Regions from separate parts of the Kocuria sp. MNB10 genome, predicted to be linked through region 2. Evidence: predicted binding sites of a transcription regulator. Region 2 holds the regulator's gene; the other holds the start of a gene.
What was found. The regulator HrcA, encoded in region 2, represses chaperone genes, less so after heat shock. The targets are predictions, from matches to a motif close to TTNGCACTCGNNNNNNNCGAGTGCNAA.
Positions count from the first base shown of each region.

Region 1: a site for HrcA is predicted at 7,601-7,627, ahead of groES (co-chaperone GroES). Genes of this name have one in related genera too.

Region 1 is NZ_CM133411.1:2,053,507-2,064,614, forward strand. Features, by position in the region: gene tsaD (tRNA (adenosine(37)-N6)-threonylcarbamoyltransferase complex transferase subunit TsaD) at 1-844, shown strand, start outside; gene ACW9PK_RS09310 (glutamate--cysteine ligase) at 866-2,011, opposite strand; gene ACW9PK_RS09315 (class I SAM-dependent methyltransferase) at 2,115-3,485, opposite strand; gene ACW9PK_RS09320 (siderophore ABC transporter substrate-binding protein) at 3,647-4,627, shown strand; gene ACW9PK_RS09325 (ABC transporter permease) at 4,686-5,684, shown strand; gene ACW9PK_RS09330 (iron chelate uptake ABC transporter family permease subunit) at 5,677-6,714, shown strand; gene ACW9PK_RS09335 (iron ABC transporter ATP-binding protein) at 6,711-7,466, shown strand; gene groES (co-chaperone GroES) at 7,759-8,055, shown strand; gene groL (chaperonin GroEL) at 8,163-9,746, shown strand; gene ACW9PK_RS09350 (acyltransferase family protein) at 9,909-10,946, shown strand; gene ACW9PK_RS09355 (SGNH hydrolase domain-containing protein) at 11,001-11,108, shown strand, end outside.
Region 2 is NZ_CM133411.1:2,834,126-2,845,233, forward strand. Features, by position in the region: gene leuA (2-isopropylmalate synthase) at 1-1,364, opposite strand, end outside; gene ACW9PK_RS12900 (LCP family protein) at 1,536-3,146, opposite strand; gene ACW9PK_RS12905 (GTPase Era) at 3,243-4,292, opposite strand; gene ybeY (rRNA maturation RNase YbeY) at 4,345-4,800, opposite strand; gene ACW9PK_RS12915 (PhoH family protein) at 4,848-5,933, opposite strand; gene ACW9PK_RS12920 (GerMN domain-containing protein) at 6,078-7,034, shown strand; gene ACW9PK_RS12925 (16S rRNA (uracil(1498)-N(3))-methyltransferase) at 7,057-7,818, opposite strand; gene dnaJ (molecular chaperone DnaJ) at 7,815-8,957, opposite strand; gene hrcA (heat-inducible transcriptional repressor HrcA) at 9,012-10,034, opposite strand; gene ACW9PK_RS12940 (DUF3097 family protein) at 10,198-11,076, shown strand.

The sequences.
Region 1 (11,108 bases), 780 kb from region 2:
GATCGCCGTGACCTCCGGGCCCGGGCTCGCCGGGGCGCTCATGGTAGGCGTCGCGGCGGCCAAGGCACTCGCGGTGGCCACGGGCAAACCCCTGTACGCGATCAACCACCTCGTGGCCCACGTGGGGGTGGGTCTGCTCGACGACCGCGGTGAGCTGCCCGACGGCCTGGGCGCGCTGCTCGTCTCCGGGGGCCACACCGAGATCCTGGCCGTCCCCGACATCACGAGCGACGTGCGGCTCCTGGGCGCCACGATCGACGACGCCGCCGGCGAGGCCTACGACAAGGTCGCCCGCCTGCTCGGCCTCTCCTACCCCGGTGGGCCAGCGATCGACAAGGCCGCGAAGGACGGCGACCCGACGGCTTTCGCGTTCCCCCGGGGGCTGACGGCGGGCAAGTACATGGGGTCGGCCGAGAATCCCGGTCCGCACCGTTACGACATGTCCTTCTCCGGCTTGAAGACGGCCGTGGCCCGCGTGGTCGAGGCGTTCGACGCCGCCGATCAACCCGTCCCCGTGGCGGACGTGGCCGCAAGCTTCCAGGAGTCGGTCGTGGACGTGATCGCGCGCAAGACCGTGCTGGCGTGCACCGAACACGGGATCACCACGCTTCTCATGGGCGGGGGCGTGGCCGCCAATTCCCGGTTGCGAGAGGTCGTGACCACGCGGTGCGGTGAGCACGGGATTCCCGTGGTGATCCCGCCGCTGTCCCTGTGCACCGACAACGGGGCGATGGTCGCGGCCCTGGGCTCCCGGCTGGTGGCGCAGGGCCGTCAGCCCACCGGGATCTCGTTCACCGCGGACCCCGGCCTGCCGGTGTCCACGGTGTCGATGCCGGCGGCGTAGTCCTGCCGGGCCGTATCCGGATCAGCGTTCCGAGCGGTTGCGCTCCACGATGTCCATGACCACGGCGCGCAGGTCCCCGCCGTTCTCCCGGGCCACGCGCCGTTGGCGCTGATAGCCCACGGCCCCGCTCATCATGGTCTCCACGTGCGCGAGCTCGCGGGCGCAGCCGAGCTCGTCCGCGAGGGGTTCCAGGTCGGTGAGCAGATCCGCGAGGTCCTCCGTGACCAGGCGCTCGCGATTGCGGGTGTCCCGGATCACCACGGCCTCGAGACCGTAGCGCGCGGCGCGCCACTTGTTCTCCTGGTGGTGCCACGGGGGCATCACGGGGATCGTCCCGCCGTCGTTGAGGGAACGGGAGAAGGACTCCACCAGGCACTGCGTCAGTGCGGCGATCGCGCCCACCTCCCGCAGGGTCGAGGGACCGTCGCACACGCGCATCTCCACGGTCCCGAAGCGGGGGACGGGGCGGATGTCCCAGCGGTTCTCGGAGATCTCCTCGATCACGCCGGTCTCGATGAGGTCGTTGACGTAGGACTCGTACTCGCCCCACGTGTCGAAGTGGAAGGGCAGCCCCGCCGTGGACAGCTGCTGGAAGATCAGTGCCCGGTGGGACGCGTACCCCGTGTCCTGGCCGCACCAGTACGGCGAGTTCGCGGACAACGCGAGCAGGTGGGGGTAGTAGTTGAGCAGGCCCTCCAGGACGGGCAGGGCCTTGTCCCGGTGGTCGATGCCCACGTGCACGTGGGCCCCGAAGATCACCATCTGCCGACCCCAGTACTGCGCCCGGTCCAGGACCTTGAAGTAGCGTTCCTTGTCCACCACGGGCTGGTCCGCCCACTGGGAGAACGGATGGGTCCCCGCGCCGAAGATCTCGAGGGACCGAGGATCCGTGATTTCCCGGATCCGGTCCTGGGTGTCCGCGAGCTGGTCCACGGCCTCGCCCACGGTGTCGCACACACCGGTCACCATCTCCACGGTGTTCTGCAGGAACTCGCCCGTGACATGGGGGTGGTCCCCCTCCTCACCGAACTGCGGGTGCTGCGCCACGAGGGCATCGAGGACCTCCTGGCCGCGCGGGGCGAGCTCGCCGCTCTCGCGCTCGACCAGGGCGACCTCCCACTCCACACCCAGGGTGGAACGTTCGGAGCTGTGGAAATCAATCTGCACGGCGTGGTCCTCTCATGGGTGCACCGGGATCGGCGGTCGTGACCTGAACCGGGACGTCGTTGCCGACCACCGGGGTGTCGCGCGCGGTCCGAACACAGGGGTATCAGTGTACGAGGTTTACGGCGAGCACCACGCGCCGTTCCTTCCCCGCCTGTTCGAGTCGCGTCATGACCAGGGTCGCTCGCTGCGAACCCCGGGGTGCAAGTTGCTTACGCAGTTGCTCGGGGGTCACGTCCGTGCCGCGTTTCTTGATCTCCAGGGTCCCCACGTCCTGCTCCCGCACCCACTTCTTGAGGGTCTTCACGGTGTGGGGCAGCACCTCGCGCACCTCGTACGCGGTGGCCAGCGGGGTGTGCACGAGCGTGTCCGAGCTCAGGTACGCGATCGCGGGATGGATCAGACGCGCTCCGATGCGCTGCGCGAGATCGGTCACGAGCCCCGCGCGGATCACCGCGCCGTCGGGCTCGTAGAAGTACTGCCCCACCGCGCCCAGCAGTTCCCCTTCCGCCGCGGGCGACTCCCACGTCGCGGAGGTCAGTTCGGCCGCCGACGACGCCGCGGCACCGTCCCGGGATGCGTCACCGCTCCGGCCGTCTCCGGCACCCGGCGCGTCGTCACCCGGCACGAGCGTGTCGTCGGCGGCGCCGGGAAGGCGGGGTGCGCCGTCGTGCCCGAGGACCAGGGCGGCACGCGCGACGCCCGGGCGGCGCACGGCGTTGAACCACAATGCGACCTCCACGACGTCACCGTGCTGCGAGATCCACTGGGCCTCCGCGGCGCGCGGGACGTGCTCGTGGGGGATGCCGGGACCGAGCTTGGCGCCCACGGAGAGCCCCCGGTCCGCGAGGTCCGTAACGAAGGACAGGGGAGGGGAGAAGGCCTCCGGGTCGAACAACCGCCGCGTGCGCCCGTGACCCGAGACCCGGCGCGCGGGGTCCAACCACACGCCCTGCGCGGGACCGGACTCAAGGGCGTCCAGGTCCAAGGACTGCGCGTCCGCGCACACGACGCGAGCGCGCGGCCACCCCGTGAGGTTGACGGTCGCCACGGCCGCGGTGACCGGGTCCCGCTCGACCGCGGTGACCGTGCGCTCGAGCGCGGCCAGGGCCAGCGAGTCCGCGCCGATCCCACATCCCAGGTCCACCACGTGCTCGATCCCCGCTTGCGCGAACCGCTGGGCGTGCAGGGCGGCCACCGACCACCGGGTGGCCTGCTCCACACCGTCGCGCGTGAAGACCATATGACGGGCGAAGTCCCCGAACTTGGCGTGGGCCTTGGCGCGCAACCGGGACTGGGTGAGGACCGCGGCCACGAGCTCCGGGTCATGGCCCTGTGCTCGCAGGGACTGGGAGAGCGCGAACGTGGCGTCCGGGTCGTAGGGGCCCAGCGAATCCAGCAGCCGCATCCCCCGCGGGGTCAGCAGCTGGGCGAGGCTGCGGGTCTCGGCGTCGTCGGGGGCGGTGGAGGCGTTCACACGTCCATCACATCACGGCGCGGGGAAGCCGCGGCGAACGCGCGGGCCGCGACGCCCGTCACAGAGCTATTTACATTACGATCCGCATCCCTAATTAGGTTAGGCTCACCTAGTGGCTGGCCGCCCGTAACAGACGACCCCGCGAGATTGCGAGAAGATCCATGTCCATGAACCGATTGATCCCCGGTGTGGCGCTGAGTGCCGTGGCGGCACTGGCCCTCGTGGGATGCGGTGCCAACGCCCAGAACGCCTCCGACACCCAGGCGTCCTCGGCCACCGTGACCGTCACGGACAACAAGGGCGAGCAGACCGTTCCCGCACCGCCGCAGTCCGTGGTGGCCACCGACAACCGGGTGTTCGAGACGCTCGCGGACTGGGGCGTACAGCTCAAGGCCGCCCCCAAGCAGCTGATCCCGAACGACATCTCCTATGCGAACGACGACGCCGTGGTGGACCTGGGTTCGCACCGTGAACCGAATCTCGAGGCGATCGCCGGGGTGGACCCGGACCTCGTGATCAACGGGCAGCGCTTCGCGCAGTACTACGACGACATCAAAAAGCTCGTCCCGGACGCCGCCATGCTGGAACTGGATCCGCGCGACGATCAGCCGCTGGACGAGGAACTCAAGCGCCAGACCACGGCCCTGGGCGAGGTCTTCGGCAAGCAGGAGGAAGCCCGCCGACTCACCGACGGGCTCGACCAGGCCGCCCAGCGCGCCAAGGACGCCTACGACGGCCAGTCCACGATGGGCGTGATCGTCTCCGGTGGTGACATCGGGTACGTGGCACCGAGCAAGGGACGCACGATCGGCCCGCTGTTCGACATGGTGGGGCTGCAGCCCGCGCTGAAGGTCGAGGGCTCCGACAACCACCAGGGGGACGACATCTCCGTGGAGGCCATCGCCCAGTCCCGCCCGGAACTGCTCATCGTGCTGGACCGTGACGCGGGCGTGAAGACCTCCGAGGGTGCCAGCCCGGCGTCCGAGGTGATCGAGAAGTCCGAGGCCCTCAAGGACGTCCCCGCGGTGAAAAACGGCAACGTGGTCTACCTGCCCGCGGACACCTACACGAACGAGGGGATCCAGACCTACACCGAGATCCTCGACGACATCGCGGAGAAACTGGGAGGTCGGAGCAACTGATCCCTCCCACCCCGCACGACCACCGACGCCCCGCGGGAGTCTCCCGCGGGGCTTCGGCATGATCCAGGAAGCACACGTGATGGTCTCCACTGCACAACGTCCGACCCGCACGGGGGTGGCCCGGGACTGGAAATTCTGGCTCGCCCTGCTGGTGGTCCTGGGACTGCTCTGGCTGTCCCTGGTCACGGGGGTCGCGGACCTTTCGGACTCCCAGGGTGAGCAGTTCCTGGGTCTGACCCGGATTCCCCGCACGGTGGCCCTGGTCCTGGCCGGTGCCGCGATGGCCATGTCCGGGCTGGTCATGCAGTTGCTCACCCAGAACCGGTTCGTGGAACCCACGACCACGGGCACCACCGAGTGGGCCGGGCTGGGGCTGTTGCTCATGATGATCCTGGCCCCGGACGCCGGGTTGAGCGCGCGGATGATCGGCGCGATCGTAGCCGCGTTCGTGGGGACCATGGTGTTCTTCGCGTTCCTGCGCCGGGTTACGCTGCGTTCCTCCCTGATCGTGCCGATCGTGGGGATCATGCTCGGGGCCGTGGTGGGGTCGATCTCCACCTACCTGGCGCTCGTCACGGACCGGTTGCAGAACCTGGGCGTGTGGTTCGCCGGCAGTTTCACGTCCGTGCTGCGCGGCCAGTACGAGACCCTCTGGGTCGTGGCACTCGTGGCGGTGCTCGTGGTCATCACCGCGGACCGGCTCACCGTGGCGGGACTCGGCGAGGACATCGCGACCAACGTGGGATTGAACTACAACCGGATCATCCTGATCGGCACCGGACTCGTGGCCGCGGCCACCGGCGTGGTCACGGTGGTCGTGGGCAACCTGCCGTTCCTGGGGTTGATCGTGCCCAACGTGGTGTCCCTGTTCCGGGGCGACGACCTGCGCTCCAACCTGCCGTGGGTGTGCCTGCTCGGGGTCGGCCTGGTCACGGTGTGTGACCTGATCGGGCGCACGATCATCGCGCCGTTCGAGGTCCCCGTGTCCCTGATCCTGGGCATCGTGGGCGCTGCGGTGTTCATCGCCCTGTTGCTGCGAAGCCGGCGCCATGTCTGAGGTGACCGCGCTGCGCCACGACCGGGCGCGCACTGGATCGGGGGCCTTCGTCTCCCCGGCCCACCGCCGCCGCTACTGGATCACCGCGCTGTCCCTGCTCGTGGCGGGACTCGTGTTCTGCGCGGGCATCCTCACGTGGGACAACCCCCTGCCGTTCGGCACCCCGGGGTTCTGGCGGATCGCCGAGTCCCGGGCCACGAGCGTGGTGGTGATCGTGATCGTGGCGGTGAGCCAAGCCATGGCCACGGTCGCGTTCCAGACCGCCGCGAACAACCGCATCATCACGCCGTCGATCATGGGTTTCGAGTCCCTGTACGTGCTCATCCAGACCTCGGCGGTCTACTTCCTGGGTGCGGTGGGGGTCAGTGCGGTGCAGGGGCTGCCGCAGTACGCCCTGCAGGTGAGCCTCATGATCGTGTTCGCGCTGGGGCTCTACGGTTGGTTGCTCTCGGGCAAGTACGCCAACGTGCAGGTCATGCTGCTGATCGGCATCGTCCTGGGCGGCGGGCTCGGCGCGGTGTCCACCTTCATGCAGCGCTTGCTCGCACCGAGCGAGTTCGACGTGCTCAGCGCCCGCTTGTTCGGCTCGGTGGCCAACGCGGATCCCGGGTACTTCCCGCTGGCCGTGCCGCTGTGCGTGGTGGCCACGGTGGCCCTGTACGTGCACTCCCGCACGCTCAATGTCATGGCTATGGGGCGGGACGTGGCCACGAACCTGGGCATGGACCACCGCCGGGAGCTGCTGCTCACCCTGTTCTGGGTGTCCATCCTGATGGCGGTCTCTACGTCCCTGATCGGGCCCATGACGTTCCTGGGGTTCCTCGTGGCGATCCTGGCGTACCAGTTCGCGGACACCCACGACCACCGCTACGTGTTCCCCATGGCCGCGCTGATCGGTTTCGCGGTGCTGTCCGGGGCCTATTTCGTCCTGAAGAACGTCTTCTACGCGGAGGGCGCTGTGTCCATCATCATCGAGCTGGTGGGTGGCAGTGTCTTCCTCTTCGTGATCCTGAGGAGGGGCAGACTGTGATCCAGTTGACCGGACTGGTCAAGGAGTACGGCACGGACTTGGCGATCGGGCCGGTGGATCTGCAGATCCCCGCCGGTGGCGTGACCGCGCTCGTGGGGCCCAACGGCGCGGGGAAGTCCACGCTGTTGACCATGATGGGTCACCTGCTGGGTCCCGAGGCCGGCACCGTGGAGATCGGCGGTCACGACGTGAGCAGGACGCCGCCGCGTGAACTCGCCAAGGTGGTCTCCACGCTGCGCCAGGAGAACCACTTCACCGCGCGGCTCACCGTGCGCCAGCTCGTGGCGCTGGGTCGCTTCCCCTATACGCGTGGGCGGATCACCCGGGACGACGAGCGGATCATCTCCGAGTCGATAGACTTCTTCGACCTGGGACCCCTGCAGAACCGCTACCTGGACCAGCTCTCGGGCGGTCAGCGCCAGCGCGCCTACGTGGCCATGGTGCTGTGCCAGGACACCGAGTACCTCCTGCTGGACGAGCCCCTGAACAACCTGGACATGCGCCACTCGGTGCACATGATGCATCACTTGCGCCGCGTCGCGGACGAGCTCGGACGCACCGTGCTGATCGTGCTGCACGACATCAACTTCGCGAGCCACTACTCGGACTGGATCTGCGCCGTGAAGGACGGTCGCGTGGTGGAGTTCGGCCCGCCCGAGCAGATCATGACGGACGAGACCCTCACACGCGTGTTCGACACCCCGGTCACGTGCCACGACGGTCCCCACGGGCGGCTCGCGGTCTACTACTGACGCGGCACGGACGGCTCGCCGGCCGCGACTGACGCGGCCGCGGGGACGGCGGCGTCGTACCCGCGGATTGTGCCCAGAGACGAGCGCGGCGGGCGCGCCTTGACCGCGCGCGGCCCGTCTCCCTACAGTGATGATTAGCACTCTCATGGTGAGGGTGCTAAAGGCCAGGCGCTCAATCGGCACCGCGACGACGGTTGGCACGCCAACTGGCCTGTGGCGGACGCGGTCATGGGACCCCATGACACGGCGCGTTCGCACACCGTCTCACACGCCTAGAAGAAAGGGAGAGATCGTGTCGGTCTCCATCAAGCCTCTCGAGGATCGCATCGTGGTTCAGCCGCTGGCCGCTGAACAGACCACCGCTTCCGGTCTGGTCATCCCGGACACCGCCAAGGAGAAGCCGCAGGAAGGCACCGTCCTGGCCGTGGGCCCGGGCCGCGTGGACGACAAGGGCAACCGCATCCCCGTGGACGTCAAGGAGGGTGACGTGGTCATCTTCTCCAAGTACGGCGGGACCGAGGTCAAGTACAACGGCGAGGAGTACCTGGTGCTCCCCGCGCGCGACGTGCTGGCCGTCATCGAGAAGTAATCCCCGCAACGACTTTTGTGCGCGGTGCCCGGACGTTCGCCCGAGAACGGGCCACGCGGGCACCGCGCCGTCATTTCCACACCCTTCTCGTTTCGTAAGGAGCACACATGCCCAAGCAGTTGGTGTTCAACGACGCCGCTCGCAAAGCGCTCGAATCCGGTGTCAACCGACTGGCCGACACCGTCAAGGTCACGCTGGGCCCCCGCGGGCGCAACGTGGTCCTGGACAAGAAGTGGGGCGCACCCACCATCACCAACGACGGCGTGACCATCGCCCGTGAGGTGGAGCTCGAGGATCCGTACGAGAACCTCGGCGCCCAGCTGGCCAAGGAAGTGGCCACCAAGACCAACGACGTCGCCGGTGACGGCACCACCACGGCGACCGTCCTCGCGCAGGCCATCGTCAAGGAGGGTCTGCGCAACGTGGCCGCCGGAGCGGCCCCGGGCGACATCAAGCGCGGCGTGGAAGCGGCCGTGGCCACCGTGGCCCAGCGTCTGCTCGACAACGCCCGCCCCGTGGAGGGCAAGGACGTGGCCCACGTGGCCGCGATCTCCGCGCAGTCCATGGAGATCGGCGAACTGATCGCCCGCGCCTTCGAGACCGTGGGCACGGACGGTGTGATCACCATCGAGGACGGTTCCTCCACCGAGGTGGAGCTGGACGTCACCGAGGGCATGCAGTTCGACAAGGGCTACCTGTCCCCGTCCTTCGTCACGGACCCGGAGCGCCAGGAAGCCGTCCTGGACGACACCTTCGTGCTGCTGTTCCAGGGCAAGATCTCCTCGGTCCAGGACCTCATGCCCGTGCTCGAGAAGGTGCTGCAGGCCAAGAAGCCGCTGACCATCATCGCCGAGGACGTCGAGGGCGAGGCCCTGTCCACCCTGGTGGTCAACAAGCTGCGCGGCACGCTCGACGTCGTGGCCCTGAAGGCCCCCGGTTTCGGTGACCGCCGCAAGGCGATCATGCAGGACCTGGCCGTGCTCACGGATGCGACCGTGATCACCCCCGAGCTCGGCATCTCGCTCGAGGGCGTGGACGTGTCCCAGCTGGGCAACGCCCGCCGGATCACCGTGACCAAGAACCAGACCACGCTCGTGGACGGTGCGGGCTCCTCGGAGGCCGTGGCCGAGCGTGTGGCGGAGATCAAGGCGGAGATCGCCCGCACGGACTCCGAGTGGGACCGTGAGAAACTCCAGGAGCGCCTCGCGCGCCTGGCCGGTGGCATCTCGGTGATCAAGGTCGGTGCCGCGACCGAGGTCGAGCAGAAGGAACGCAAGCACCGCATCGAGGACGCCGTGTCCTCGACCCGCGCGGCCCTCGAGGAGGGCATCGTGGCCGGCGGCGGTTCCGCGCTGGTCCACGCCTCCAAGGCGCTCGACGGCACGGACCTCGGTCTGACCGGGGACGCGGCTACGGCCGTGACCATCGTGCGGCGCGCACTGACCCAGCCCCTGCGCTGGATCGCGGAGAACGCGGGCCAGGACGGCAACGTCGTGGCGGCGCGCGTGGCGGACCTCGAGCCCGGCAACGGCTACAACGCCCTGACGGACGAGTATGAGGACCTGCTCGCCGCGGGCATCATCGACCCCGTCAAGGTCACCCGTTCCGCTCTGCAGAACGCGGCGTCCATCGCGGCGCTCGTGCTCACCACGGAGACCCTCGTGGCCGAGCACAAGGGCGAGGACGCCTGATCCGTCCCACCCCGCCCACGTCCGTGGGTGACCGGGAATCGGCGGTCCACTCCTGACGGGAGTGGACCGCCTTCTCCCATGTCGTGTCGCGCAAGGACCCGCACCGCGAACGGTTCGCATCCTGCCGCGGCGCCCCCTAGGCTGAATCAATGCGGCGCCCCCTTGGCTGAATCAATGCCGTCCGCCCCGAAGCGCTCCTCGCACGATCCCGGGTCGAGCGCTGCCGGTTCCGTGACCGGCGCCGCGGTCGCCTCCGCGGACGACGGCGCCCACCCCCGTATCGGACCGGCGACACCGCAGGACGCGCGCCCCGCCGATGCCGCCGCCCGGGTGGCCCGGTACTGGCTGCACACGTTCAAACGCTTGTTACCCCTGGCTACGCTCACAATCTTGCTGACCCTCGCCGCGCTGTGGGCGTTCTTCCCGACCATGCAGATCGCCCAGTTCCGTTCGCAGGGTGTGGCATCCGTGATGTACGTGGAGAACTGGGCGCTCGCTGCCGAACAAGTGGATTACTACGCGGCGGACCACTCGACCGAGTCCCCGTTCCAGCACTTCTGGTCCCTGTCGGTGCAGGGGCAGGTCTTCCTCGTGTGGCCGCTGATCTTCGCCCTCGCGTGGTGGTGGCGACGCCGCACCGCCCGCAGCTGCGTACCCGTCCTCGCGGGCTGCTTCGGTCTCGTCTTCGCCACGCCCCTGGCATTCTCCGTGGTCACGACGGTGTCCCGACAGGGGTTCGCGTACTTCGATACCCGTGCTCGACTGTGGGAGTTCGCGCTGGGTTCCCTGCTGGCCCTGGCTGTCCCGTACCTGCGCGTGGGTCGGGGCCTGGGACTGCTGCTGGGTTGGGTCGGGTTCGTGAGCATGGTCCTGGTGGGCATCCTCGTGGACGTGCAGGGCGCGTTCCCGGGTTGGATCGCGTTGTGGTCGTTGCTGTCGGCGGCGGCGATCATCGTGGCCGGACAGTCCGGTTCCAGCATCGGTTTCGACCGGTTCCTCTCGTGGGGCCCCATAGTACGACTCGGGGATGCGGCGTACGCGCTCTACCTGGTCCACTGGCCGCTGCTGATTACCTACCTGGTGCTCCGTGACCGCCCGGACGCCGGAGCCCTCGCGGGAACCGCCCTCGTGCTGGCCTCGATTGCGCTCGCCCTCCTTCTCACGCGCTGGTTCGAAGAACCCCTGAAGCGGTGGTCGTGACCGGAGGCCCGGTCGTGGCGAGCCGGACTCGTGATCGCGGTGTGCATGGGGCTCGTGACGGTGACCGCCGGCGCGTGGGAACGGGCGGAGCTGCAACGCAACCATCGACTGGGGGAGAACGCGTCCGCGAACAACCCTGGCGCCGTCGCCCTGCTGCCGGGC
Region 2 (11,108 bases):
GGCAGGTACTCGTCGGTGAAGATCTTCCACAATTGCTGCGCGGTGACCTCCGACCCCGAGGTTTCGGTGTACTTCTGCACGACCCCGGAGAACTCGATCTGGGCCCGGCGGGGCAGGTCGATGCCGTACTCGCTCTTGAGCAGATAGGCCACGCCACCCTTGCCGGACTGGGAGTTCACGCGGATCACGGCCTCGTAGCTGCGGCCCACGTCCTTGGGGTCGACCGGCAGGTACGGGACGGCCCATTCCATGTCATCGATGTCCACGCCCCGCTCCTGCGAGTCCCGCTGCATGGCCTCGAAGCCCTTCTTGATCGCGTCCTGGTGCGAACCGGAGAACGCGGTGAAGACCAGGTCACCGCCGTACGGGCTGCGCTCGGGCACGGGCAACTGGTTGCAGTACTCCACCGTGCGGCGGATCTCCTCGATGTCCGAGAAGTCGATCTGCGGGTCCACGCCCTGGGTCAACAGGTTCAACCCCAGGGTCACCAGGTCCACGTTGCCGGTGCGCTCGCCATTGCCGAACAGGCACCCCTCGATCCGGTCCGCCCCGGCCAGGTAGCCCAGCTCGGCGGCGGCCACACCGGTCCCGCGGTCGTTGTGGGGGTGCAGCGACAGGATGATGTCGTCGCGGTGGTACAGGTGCCGGCCCATCCACTCGATCGAGTCCGCGTAGATGTTGGGAGTGGCCATCTCCACGGTCGCGGGCAGGTTGATGATCATCTTGCGACCGTCACCCACCTCGAAGGTCTCGGCGACCTCGTTGCAGATCCGCGCGGCGAACTCGAGCTCGGTGCCCGTGTAGGACTCCGGGGAGTACTCGTACGTGACGTCGGTGTGCTTGAGCTGTTCCTCGTACTTGCGGCACAACCTGGCACCGGTCAGGGCGATGTCCACGATGCCGTCCATGTCGCGGTCGAAGACCACGCGTCGCTGCAGGGTGGACGTGGAGTTGTACAGGTGTACGATCGCGTGCGGTGCGCCCTCGATTGCCTCGTACGTGCGCTCGATCAGGTGCTCGCGGGACTGCGTGAGCACCTGGATGGAGACGTCCTCCGGGATCAGGTCGTCCTCGACCAGGGTGCGCACGAAGTCGAAATCAGTCTGCGAGGCGGACGGGAAGCCCACCTCGATCTCTTTGTAGCCCATCTTCACCAGCAACTGGAACATCTTCAGTTTGCGCTCGGAGTCCATGGGGTCGATCAACGCCTGGTTTCCGTCCCGCAGGTCCACGGCGCACCAGCGCGGGGCCGTGGTGGCCACCTTGTCCGGCCACGTGCGGTCGGACATGTCAAACGGGAAGTTCTGGTGGTACGGGGTGTACTTGTGGACGGGCATTCCGGAGGGACGCTGCAAATTCTTCATGGGAAGGGGGCCTTTCGATCAGAAGCTTGTGGGCCGGCACCACGGAACTCCGCAGCGGGTGGTCGGCCGTGAGGATCGGTTCAGGCCCCGCTGCGGCACGTAAGCAGGAGTAGCGTCATCCCTTGCCGCATGTGATCCAACGTACCACTAGGTCACCGGCACACCGGATCGTTACCCCGCCGCGGTCTCCTGGCACGTGAACTGCTCCGCGGTCTGGCCCTGCAGGTCCTCGGGCAGGGCGGCGTTGCGGTCCATCGTGTCACCGCTACGGAAGTCCTGGCCCACCGCGACCTCGATCCCGGGCACGTCGTAGCTCGCCACGAGTTGGCTCGGTGAGACGTTCAGGACAGCGGCGACGTCGTCCGCGGCCAGCGCCCAGTTGGGGTTGTAGAACATCTGCGTGGCCGCGAGCTGCGTGCCGGAGGACGCGGTGCGCGCCTGGTCGTAGCCGGCGCGTTCGAGCACGCTCACGAGCTGGTGGTCCCGGCCCCCGGCGTCCGTGCGGTTGCTCACCGTGATCGGCACGAGCGACGGGTCCACGGCGGGGCCGGTCGCGGTGGGCGATGCCGCCGGCTCGGTGGGGTGCGTGGCACTCGGCACGGGGGTAGCGGTCTCCCCCATCGCGTGGGAGGGCCCGGGGGACGCCGCCGGCGCGTCGCGGGCCTCCGTGACGGAGACGTCCCGACGCAGGGTCTCGAAGAGCCGCTCGGCGGGCTTCTCTTCCAGCTGCAACCGGTTGGGGTCCTGCGGGTAGGGCTCGGACGGCGCGGTCACGAACGCGATCCGGCCGGGATCGATGCCGTTGAGCGCACCGGCCATGCCCACGAGGGTGGGGATGGAGGTCAACCCCTGGTCCACGTGCAGGTTTTGGGTCATCACCTCGGCGATGTGGTAGAGCTGCGGGAGGTTGGTGAGCGTCCCGTCCGCCTGGATCTTGCGCGTGAGGGACGCCAGGAACGACTGCTGCGAGCGGATGCGGGCCTCGTCCCCACCGTTGCCGAACGCCGCGCGGGAACGCAGGAACGCGAGTGCCTGTTCGCCCTCCACGGAGGAGATCCCGGCGGGCAGGCGCAGCCCGGACTTGGGGTCATCCACCGGTTCGTTGACGCATACCTGCACGCCGCCCACGGCGCTGGAGAGTTCCTTGACGGCGTTGAAGTCGGCGAGCATGAAGTGGTCGATGTTCACGCCGGTGAGTCGGTTGATCGCGGCCACGGTGCACCCAGGGCCGCCGTGTTCCACCGCACTGTTGAGCATCCCGGTCGTGGCCGGGTACACGGTGCCGCTCTTGGGGTCCGTGCACTGCGGGATCCTGACCATGAGGTCCCGGGGAAAGGAGACCACGGTGACGGCGTCGCGGTTCTCGGTCACGTGCACGAGCATCATGACGTCGGTGCGGCCCTCGGCGTCGTCCTCGCTGCCGTATTCGCTGTTGCCCTGGCCGTGGCGAGTGTCCGAGCCCATGACGAGGATGTCCAGGGGGCCGTCGTCCACGTTCTCGGCACCGTCGGAGAGGTTCAGGGGGCTCGAGGTGAGGTTGCCGGTCAGGCGCAGCGCGGCGATCCCGCCGATGCCGAGTACGGCCAGTAGCCCGAACACGGCCAGGATCACGGCGATCCTGCGTACCGAGGAGCGGTGGACATGGGCGCGGTGATGACGTCCGGTCTGGCGCAGGTCGTACGCCTCGCCGTCGCGATCCGTGCGGCGGGCGGGGTGCGTACTCCACGGCGCGCTCGTACGCGAACTCCGGCGGCTCCGGCGTGGTGCTGAGCTGGGATCCACCGGTGACGTCTCCTGGGGTCTCGGATCGGGCGGGGCGTGCGGCCCTGACTGGTAGGTCAGGCTACGGCACCGGGTTGACGTGTGGTGTGTATCCGCTCAGAACCCGAGCTTGGACAGCTGTCGGGGGTCCCGTTGCCATTCCTTGGCGACCTTGACGTGCAGGTCCAGGTAGATCCGGGTGCCCAGTAGAGACTCGATCTGGGCTCGGGCGCGCGTTCCGATCTCGCGCAGTCGCGCACCGCGCTTGCCGATCACGATGGCCTTCTGGGAGTCCCGTTCCACGTACAGGCTCGCGTGGACGTCCAGCATGGGGTTGTCGGGTGAGCGGCCTTCACGTTCGGAGACCTCGTCCACGACCACGGCGAGCGAGTGGGGCAGTTCGTCCCGCACGCCCTCGAGCGCAGCCTCGCGGATGAGTTCGCCCATCATGGTGACCTCCGGCTCGTCGGTGAGGTCCCCTTCCGGGTACAGGGGCGGGGAGACGGGCATCAGCGACACGAGCAGCTCGGCGATCTCGTCCATCTGGAAGCCGTCCGCCGCGCTCACGGGGATCACGTGGGCCCATCCGGCCGGCGTGTCCTCGGTGCGCTGCGCGGCCGGGCGACCGCCGGTGCCCTTGGCGGACGGCGCCGCGTCGCGACGTCGTCGTCGTGCGTCGCGCTGGGCGCGCTCCTCGGTGACGACCTCGCGCCCGAGCTCGCTCACGGCCACGAGCTGTTCGGCGAGGCGCTGCTGGGGGACGAGGTCCGCCTTGGTCACGATCGCGACCACGGGGGTGCGCCCGACGGCGGCGACGACCTGCTGGGCGATGTACCGGTCCCCCGGGCCCACCTTCTGGTCCGCGGGCACGCAGAACCCGATCACGTCCACCTCACCCAGGGTCTGGGCCACGACGTCGTTGAGCCGCTGACCGAGCAGCGTGCGCGGACGGTGCAGGCCGGGGGTGTCCACGAGGATCAACTGACCGTCGGTGCGGTGCACGATCCCGCGGATGGTGTGCCGCGTGGTCTGCGGACGGTTGGACGTGATCGCGACCTTGCGCCCCACGAGCGCATTGGTCAGCGTGGACTTGCCCACGTTGGGCCGGCCCACGAACACGGCGAAACCGGCGCGGAAGTCAGCGGGCTGTTCAGTGGGCTGGGTCATCGCGGGTCCTCGGTCGTTCAGTCGGTGCGGGGGTCGGAGGCGGTGCGGCGCCTCACGTCATGGTCTCCACGGGCGCGTCCCGGCCCAGGAACTCCTCGAGCAGCGAGCGCTGGGCGGTGAACATGCGGGCGCGTTCGTCCTCGTGGGCGTGGTCGTGGCCCAGCAGGTGCAGCAGGGAGTGGGTGGTGAGCAGGCACAGTTCGTCCTGGGTGCTGTGGCCGGCGGCCGCGGCCTGGCGTTCGGCCACGGGTGGGCACAGTACGACGTCCCCGAGCACGCCCAGGCTAGGGTCGTCGGGGGTGCCCTCGCGCAGTTCGTCCATGGGGAAGGACATGACGTCGGTGGCACCGGGCAGGTCCAGCCACTGTTCGTGCAGTTCGGCCATGCGGGTCTCGTCCACCACGGCGATGCTGACCTCGGTGTCGGGGTGCAGGTGCCAGCGGGTGAAGGCGAGGTCCACGAGGGCCTCGAGCTGGTCGGTGTCCACGGCGCGGTAGGCGGTGGGCAGCTCGGCCTGTTCGGCGGGGGTGTCCCAGGGCAGGTCGAAGGCCACGCTCACGGGGTGTCTCCCTCGGTGCGCTCGGACGACGCCGCTCGGCGTTCGTCCTTGCGGCGGGCTCGTTCCACGCGGTGGCGGTTGGTGGTGTCGAACTGGTCGTAGGCGGCCACGATCTCGCCCACGAGTTCGTGGCGCACCACGTCCGCGGAGGTCAGTTCGCAGAACGCGATGTCGTCGATCTTCCCGAGCACGTGTTGGACTTGGCGCAGTCCGGACTTGGTGGTCCCGGGCAGGTCCACCTGGGTCACGTCACCGGTAACCACGATCCGTGAGCCGAAGCCTAGACGGGTGAGGAACATCTTCATTTGTTCCGGGGTGGTGTTCTGGGCCTCGTCGAGGATCACGAAGGCGTCGTTGAGGGTGCGCCCGCGCATGTAGGCCAGCGGGGCAACCTCGATGGTCCCGGCCTCCATGAGCCGCGGAATGGACTCGGGGTCCATCATGTCGTGCAGGGCGTCGTAGAGGGGACGCAGGTAGGGGTCGATCTTGTCGTTGAGCGAACCTGGGAGGAAGCCCAGTCGCTCGCCGGCCTCCACCGCGGGACGCGTGAGAATGATCCGGTTGACCTCCTTGGCCTGCAGGGCGCGCACGGCCTTGGCCATGGCCAGGTACGTCTTGCCGGTACCGGCGGGCCCGATCCCGAAGACCACGGTGTGCTCGTCGATCGCGTCCACGTAGGTCTTCTGGTTCACGGTCTTGGGCCGGATGGTCTTGCCCCGGGTGGAGAGGATGCTCGTGGACAGCGCGCTCGACGGGCGCAGGTCCTGGGCGTCACGCATCATGCGGGCCACGCGCAGCACCGTGCGTTCGGTGATCTCGGTGCCGCGCAGCGCCATCGTGAGAAGTTCCTCGAGCAGGGAGGCGGCCAGGCGGGTGTCGATCACGGGCCCCTCGAGGGCCACGTCCAGGTCCCGCACGGTCATCCGCACGGCCGGGAACTGCTGCTCGAGCAGACGCAAGGTCGCGTCCCCGTGACCCAAGGTCCGGACGGCGGTCTCCCGATCCGGTACGTGCACGGTGACGCGGGTTCGTTCGGTGGGCGGAGTGCTCAGTGCCTCGGTCCCTTCGGTTGGTTCGCTCATCGGGTCCAGCCTACCGGTGCGCGCGGACCTGGACCCGCCGGGACCGACGGGCTCGCGCGCCGCAGGTTGCAATCCCATAACGGTCCGCCCGGATCCACGTGCGACGTTAGCGCCCGTGGCTCCCGGTGGGTAAGTTGTGTAGCCGTGAAAAATCCCGCAGGAACGACCGAGCCGCAGCGTCGTCGTGCCACCGCGCCCGGCGGACTTCGGCGCGCCGCGACGGGGGCGCTCGCCGTGTCGCTCGCCGCGGTCGTGGCCTCGTGCGGGACCGCCGCCGACCGACCGGACCACAACTCCGAAGCCGCCCCCGGGATCGCCTCCGCGCCCATGAACACGGACACCGCGATGGAAGGCGTGGCCACCGAACAGGCCCCCGTGTACTGGGTGGGCACCGGGGACCAATCGCGCTACCTGTTCCGCGAGTTCCGCACCCCGACCTCCCAGGACACGACCGACCCCGTGGCCCAGGCGGCGCTCATGGTCACCTCGGCCACCCCCGCGGACCCGGACTACCGGTCCCTGTGGTCCGCCGTGGACACCGTGGGCACCTCCGTGTCCCCGGACGGAACCATCACCGTGGACCTGCCCGCCGCCGCGTTCGCCTCCCAACTCTCCCCGCAGGACGCGCGGGTCGCACTGCAGCAAATGGTGTACACGGTCTCCGCGGCGGCTGTGACCGCCGGGCTGTTGGACTCGTCCACGGCCAAGGAGGTGCGGGTCCTCGTGAACGGGCAGAGCGGGTACAAGGCCTTCGGAGCCGTGGAACTTCATGCCCCGCTCACGCGTGACCCCGCACTGGCCGCGCCCGTGTGGCTCGTCGACCCCCAGACCGGGGCGGAACCCAAGAGCCCCGTGACGGTCTTCGCCCGCGTGCTGCCCTCGGTGCGTGACGCCCTCTGGGAGGTGCTCGAGGACGACCGCGTCGTGCACAGTGGGAACATCGCACCCGCTTCCCCCGGCTCGGATCCGACCACGGGCACGGAACTACGCACGAGTGTCACGCTCGACCCCGGGACGTACACCGTGCGCGTGAGCGGCACGGACGATTCCGGCACCACCGTGTCCGACGATCACGCGATCACAGTGCGCGCCGGGGACTGAGCCCTCCCCGTTGGGTCCCGGGTCAGTCCCAGAGCCCGAGCACCGCGTGCAGCGCGGCCAGTGCCGCGGGTCCCGCGGTGGACGATCGCATGACAGTGGTTCCCAGGCGCATCGGCTGAGCACCGGCGGCGCACAACGCCTCGAGCTCTCCGTCACCGATCCCTCCCTCCGGGCCCACGATCACCGCGATCCGGGACCGATCACCCCACCGGGTCACGTCCGGGGTGGACCAACGTGGGCTCGCCGATTCATGCAGCACGAGCCACAGCATCTGGGGTTCCGCAGCGATCAGCCGGGCCAGACCCGCGGTGTCCACCCAGTCACCGCGTTCGGGCCAGCGGGCGCGCCGCGACTGCTTGGCCGCCGCGGCCAGGGTGGAGTCCCACTTGGCCATGAGTTTGGCCGCGCGGTCCGCGTGGACGCGCACGATGCTGCGCTCCGCCTGCCACGGGATCACCCGGGAGACCCCGAGTTCCGTGGCGGCCTCCGCGGCCTGCAGGTCCCGGTCCCCCTTGGCGAGTGCCTGCACCAGCGTGAACTCCGGCTGCTGCGCGGCGTCGTGGTGGATCTCGTGGACGGTCACGCTCATCCGGTCCTTGGCCCCGGAGTCGAACGTGCACACCGCACGGGTGCCGTGCCCGTCCACGAGGTCCAGGGCCTCCCCCGCGCGCAGGCGCCGCACGGTCACCGCGTGCTTGGCCTCGGGACCCACGACGTCCAGGACCTCCCCCGGGTGCGCCCGGAAGAGGTCCCCGGCGGGGACGTGGAAGACGGGGTTGGTCACAGGTCGTTGAACCGGTCCCGCAACCGGGAGAAGAACCCACCGGAGTGGTTGGTGTTCACGGTCGTGCCGTCCGCCGCTTCCTCACCGCGCAGCTCGGCGAGTCGCTCGAGCAGTTCGCGCTGTTCGGAGGAGAGGTCCTTGGGGGTCTCCACCTCGAAGTGCACCTTGAGGTCCCCGCGGCCCTTGCCCCGCAGGTGGGTGACACCCAGGTCGTCGAGCGTGACGGTCGCACCGGACTGGGTACCGGGATCGACGTCCACCGTGCGAGCGCCGTCGAACGTCTCGAGGCTCACGGTGGTGCCGAGCGCGGCGGCGGTCATGGGGATACGCAGGCGGGCGTGGAGATCGTCGCCCTCGCGGAGGAAGGTGGGATCGGGGTCCACCTTCAGTTCCACGAAGAGGTCGCCGTTGGGTCCGCCGGCGGTGCCGGCCTCACCCTGGCCGCCCAGGCGGATGCGGTTGCCGGACTGGATGCCGGCGGGGATCTTCACGGTCAGGGGGCGGCGGTCGCGCACGCGGCCCTCGCCGTAGCACTCGTGGCACGGGCTCTCGATCACGGTGCCGAAGCCGTTGCACTGGGAGCACGGGGCCTGGGTGGTGACCATGCCCAGGATGGACTGGCGCTGGTACTGCATGTGGCCGGAGCCGCGGCACATGGTACACGTCACGGGGCTCGTGCCGGGCTGGCAGCACGTGCCCTGGCACGTGGGGCACACGACGGCGGTGTCCACCGTGATGTCCTTCTCCATGCCGAACACGGCGTCCTTGAGGGAGATCCGCACGTTGATCAGGGCGTCCTGGCCCTGGCGGGTGCGGGACTGGGGGCCGCGCTGGCCACCGGCTCCCGCGCCCTGGAAGAACGTCTCGAAGATGTCGGAGAAGCCGAAGCCCGTTCCGGGGAAGCCCCCGCCGAAGCCGGTGTCCGTGCCGTTCTCGTTGCCTGTGGCGTCGTAGACACGGCGTTTGTCCGGGTCGGAGAGGACGTCATTGGCGTGGGAGACGCGCTTGAACTCCTCGGCGGCCTCGGGTGAGGGGTTCACGTCCGGGTGAAGTTTGCGGGCCTTCTTGCGGTAGGCGCGCTTGATCTCTTCGGCGCTGGCGTCCCGGCTCACGCCGAGGGTTTCGTAGTGATCGCTCACGATGTCGTCGTTTCTTCTTTCGTCGGTTCTACGGTCGAGCGGGGCGGGCGGCGCTCACGTGCGCTCAGCCCCCAGGTTCTTGGACAGGTAGCGGGCCACCGCGCGCACGGAGGCCATGGTCGTGGGGTAGTCCATGCGTGTGGGCCCCACGACTCCCACCTTGGACGCGGCGTGCGGACCGTAACCCGTGGCCACCACGGACGCCTCCGCCAGGGGGTCGTCGCTGTGGTCGGAGCCGATGCGCACCGCGACCCCGCGTTCGTCCTGCTGCATCTCGGACAACAATCGCAGCATGGCCACTTGTTCCTCAAGCGCCTCGAGCACCGGGGAGATGCTCTGCGGGAAGTCCCCGCTGAAGCGCGCGAGGTTCGCGGTCCCGGCCATCACCAGGCGGTGTTCGTCCGACACCGCTGCGAGCACCGCGAGCGCCCCGGTCACCGCGGTCCCGGCGTCGCGCAGTTCCTCGGGCAGGGCCGGGGGCAGGGTCACGGCGGCGTCGGGGACGTCTTCCACGGGCCTGCCGAGCAGGCGTGCGAGCACGTGGGCGCGCAGCTCCAGCAGCTGGGCCTCGGTCAGGGTGACGGGCAGTTCCACGGTGCGTTGGGCCACGCGTCCGGTGGTGGGGATCAGGATCACGAGTACGCGGGCGTCTCCCACGTCCACGAGTTCCACGTGGCGCACGGTGATCCCGGTGCGCACGGGATACTGGATCACGGCCACCTGGTGGGTGAGCTGGGCGAGCAGGCGCACGGTGCGCTCCATGATGTCGTCCAGGTCCTGGGCGCCGTCCATGAACACCTGGATCGCGCGGCGCTGGGCGGAGGTGAGGGGCTCCAGAGCTGCGATCTGGTTGACGAACTCGCGGTAACCTCGGTCCGTGGGGATCCGCCCCGAGCTCGTGTGCGGGGCCACGATCAGCCCGTCCTCCTCGAGGGCGGCCATGTCGTTGCGCACCGTGGCGGAGGAGACGGGTAGGCGGTGGCGTTCCACGAGCGCCTTGGACCCCACGGGTTCACGCGAATGGACGTAGTCCTCCACGATGGCGCGCAGGATCTGCGCTCGGCGCGGATGCTCCATGTGTCTCACCTCCCGTTGCTGGCAATTCTGGCACTCAAGAGTTCACAGTGCTAATCCTGGCCGTCCGGGGCCCGTGGGTCAGGGGCCGATTTTGATACGCTCGCGGCTGATTCGCCTGCCCGGCGGCGCGCTCGCGCCGCGGCACGACGTGGAGGAGTCGCCCGTGAACGCATCCGGCTGGTCCTGGGGTCCCCGGGACCTAGGCAGTCCCGACGTCGCCCGCACCGGTCCCGTCTCCCGGGACGTCCCCGTGGCCCGGGACATGGTGCTCGAGGACGTGGAGACCGGGTGGGTGGGCGCCGTCGTGGGCGTGGAGACCATCGGCGGGATGCGCGTGGTGGGTCTGGAGGACCGGCACGGGCGCGTGAAGTCCTTCCCCCTGGGCCCGGGCTTCCTCCTGGACGGCGAACCCGTGCGGCTGGGCCCGCCCGAGACCCGCAGCGCCCCGGCCAAGCCCCGGATCACGCGTTCGGGGTCGGTCGAGGTCGAGAACCTGCGCGCGTCCGTGGCCAAGGAGTCGCGTGTGTGGGTCGAGGGGTACCACGACGCCGAGCTCGTGGCCAAGGTGTGGGGCCACGACCTCGCGGTCGAGGGCACCGTGGTGGAACCCCTGCACGGGATCGACGACCTCCCCTCAGCCATCGCCGAGTTCCACCCCGGCCCGCAGCGCCGGCTCGGGATCCTCGTGGACCACCTGGTCGCGGGCTCCAAGGAGTCCAGGATCGCCCAGGAGGCGCTCGCGGTCCCGGGTGCCCGGGACAACGTGCTCATCCTCGGACACCCCTACGTGGACATCTGGCAGGCCGTGAAGCCCAGCGCCCTGGGGATCCGGGAGTGGCCCGTGATCCCGCGCGGGGTGGATTGGAAGACCGGGATGGCACGCGCGCTGGGCCTGCCGCACCGCACACCCCAGGACGTGGGGCGGGCGTGGCAGGCGATCCTTGCACGAGTGAACACGTACGCAGACCTCGAACCGGCCCTGCTGGGCCGCGTGGAGGAGCTCATCGACTTCCTCACCGCCCCGGACGCCGCCGATTCCTGACCCGGGCTGCGCCTGACCTGCGGTGACCCACG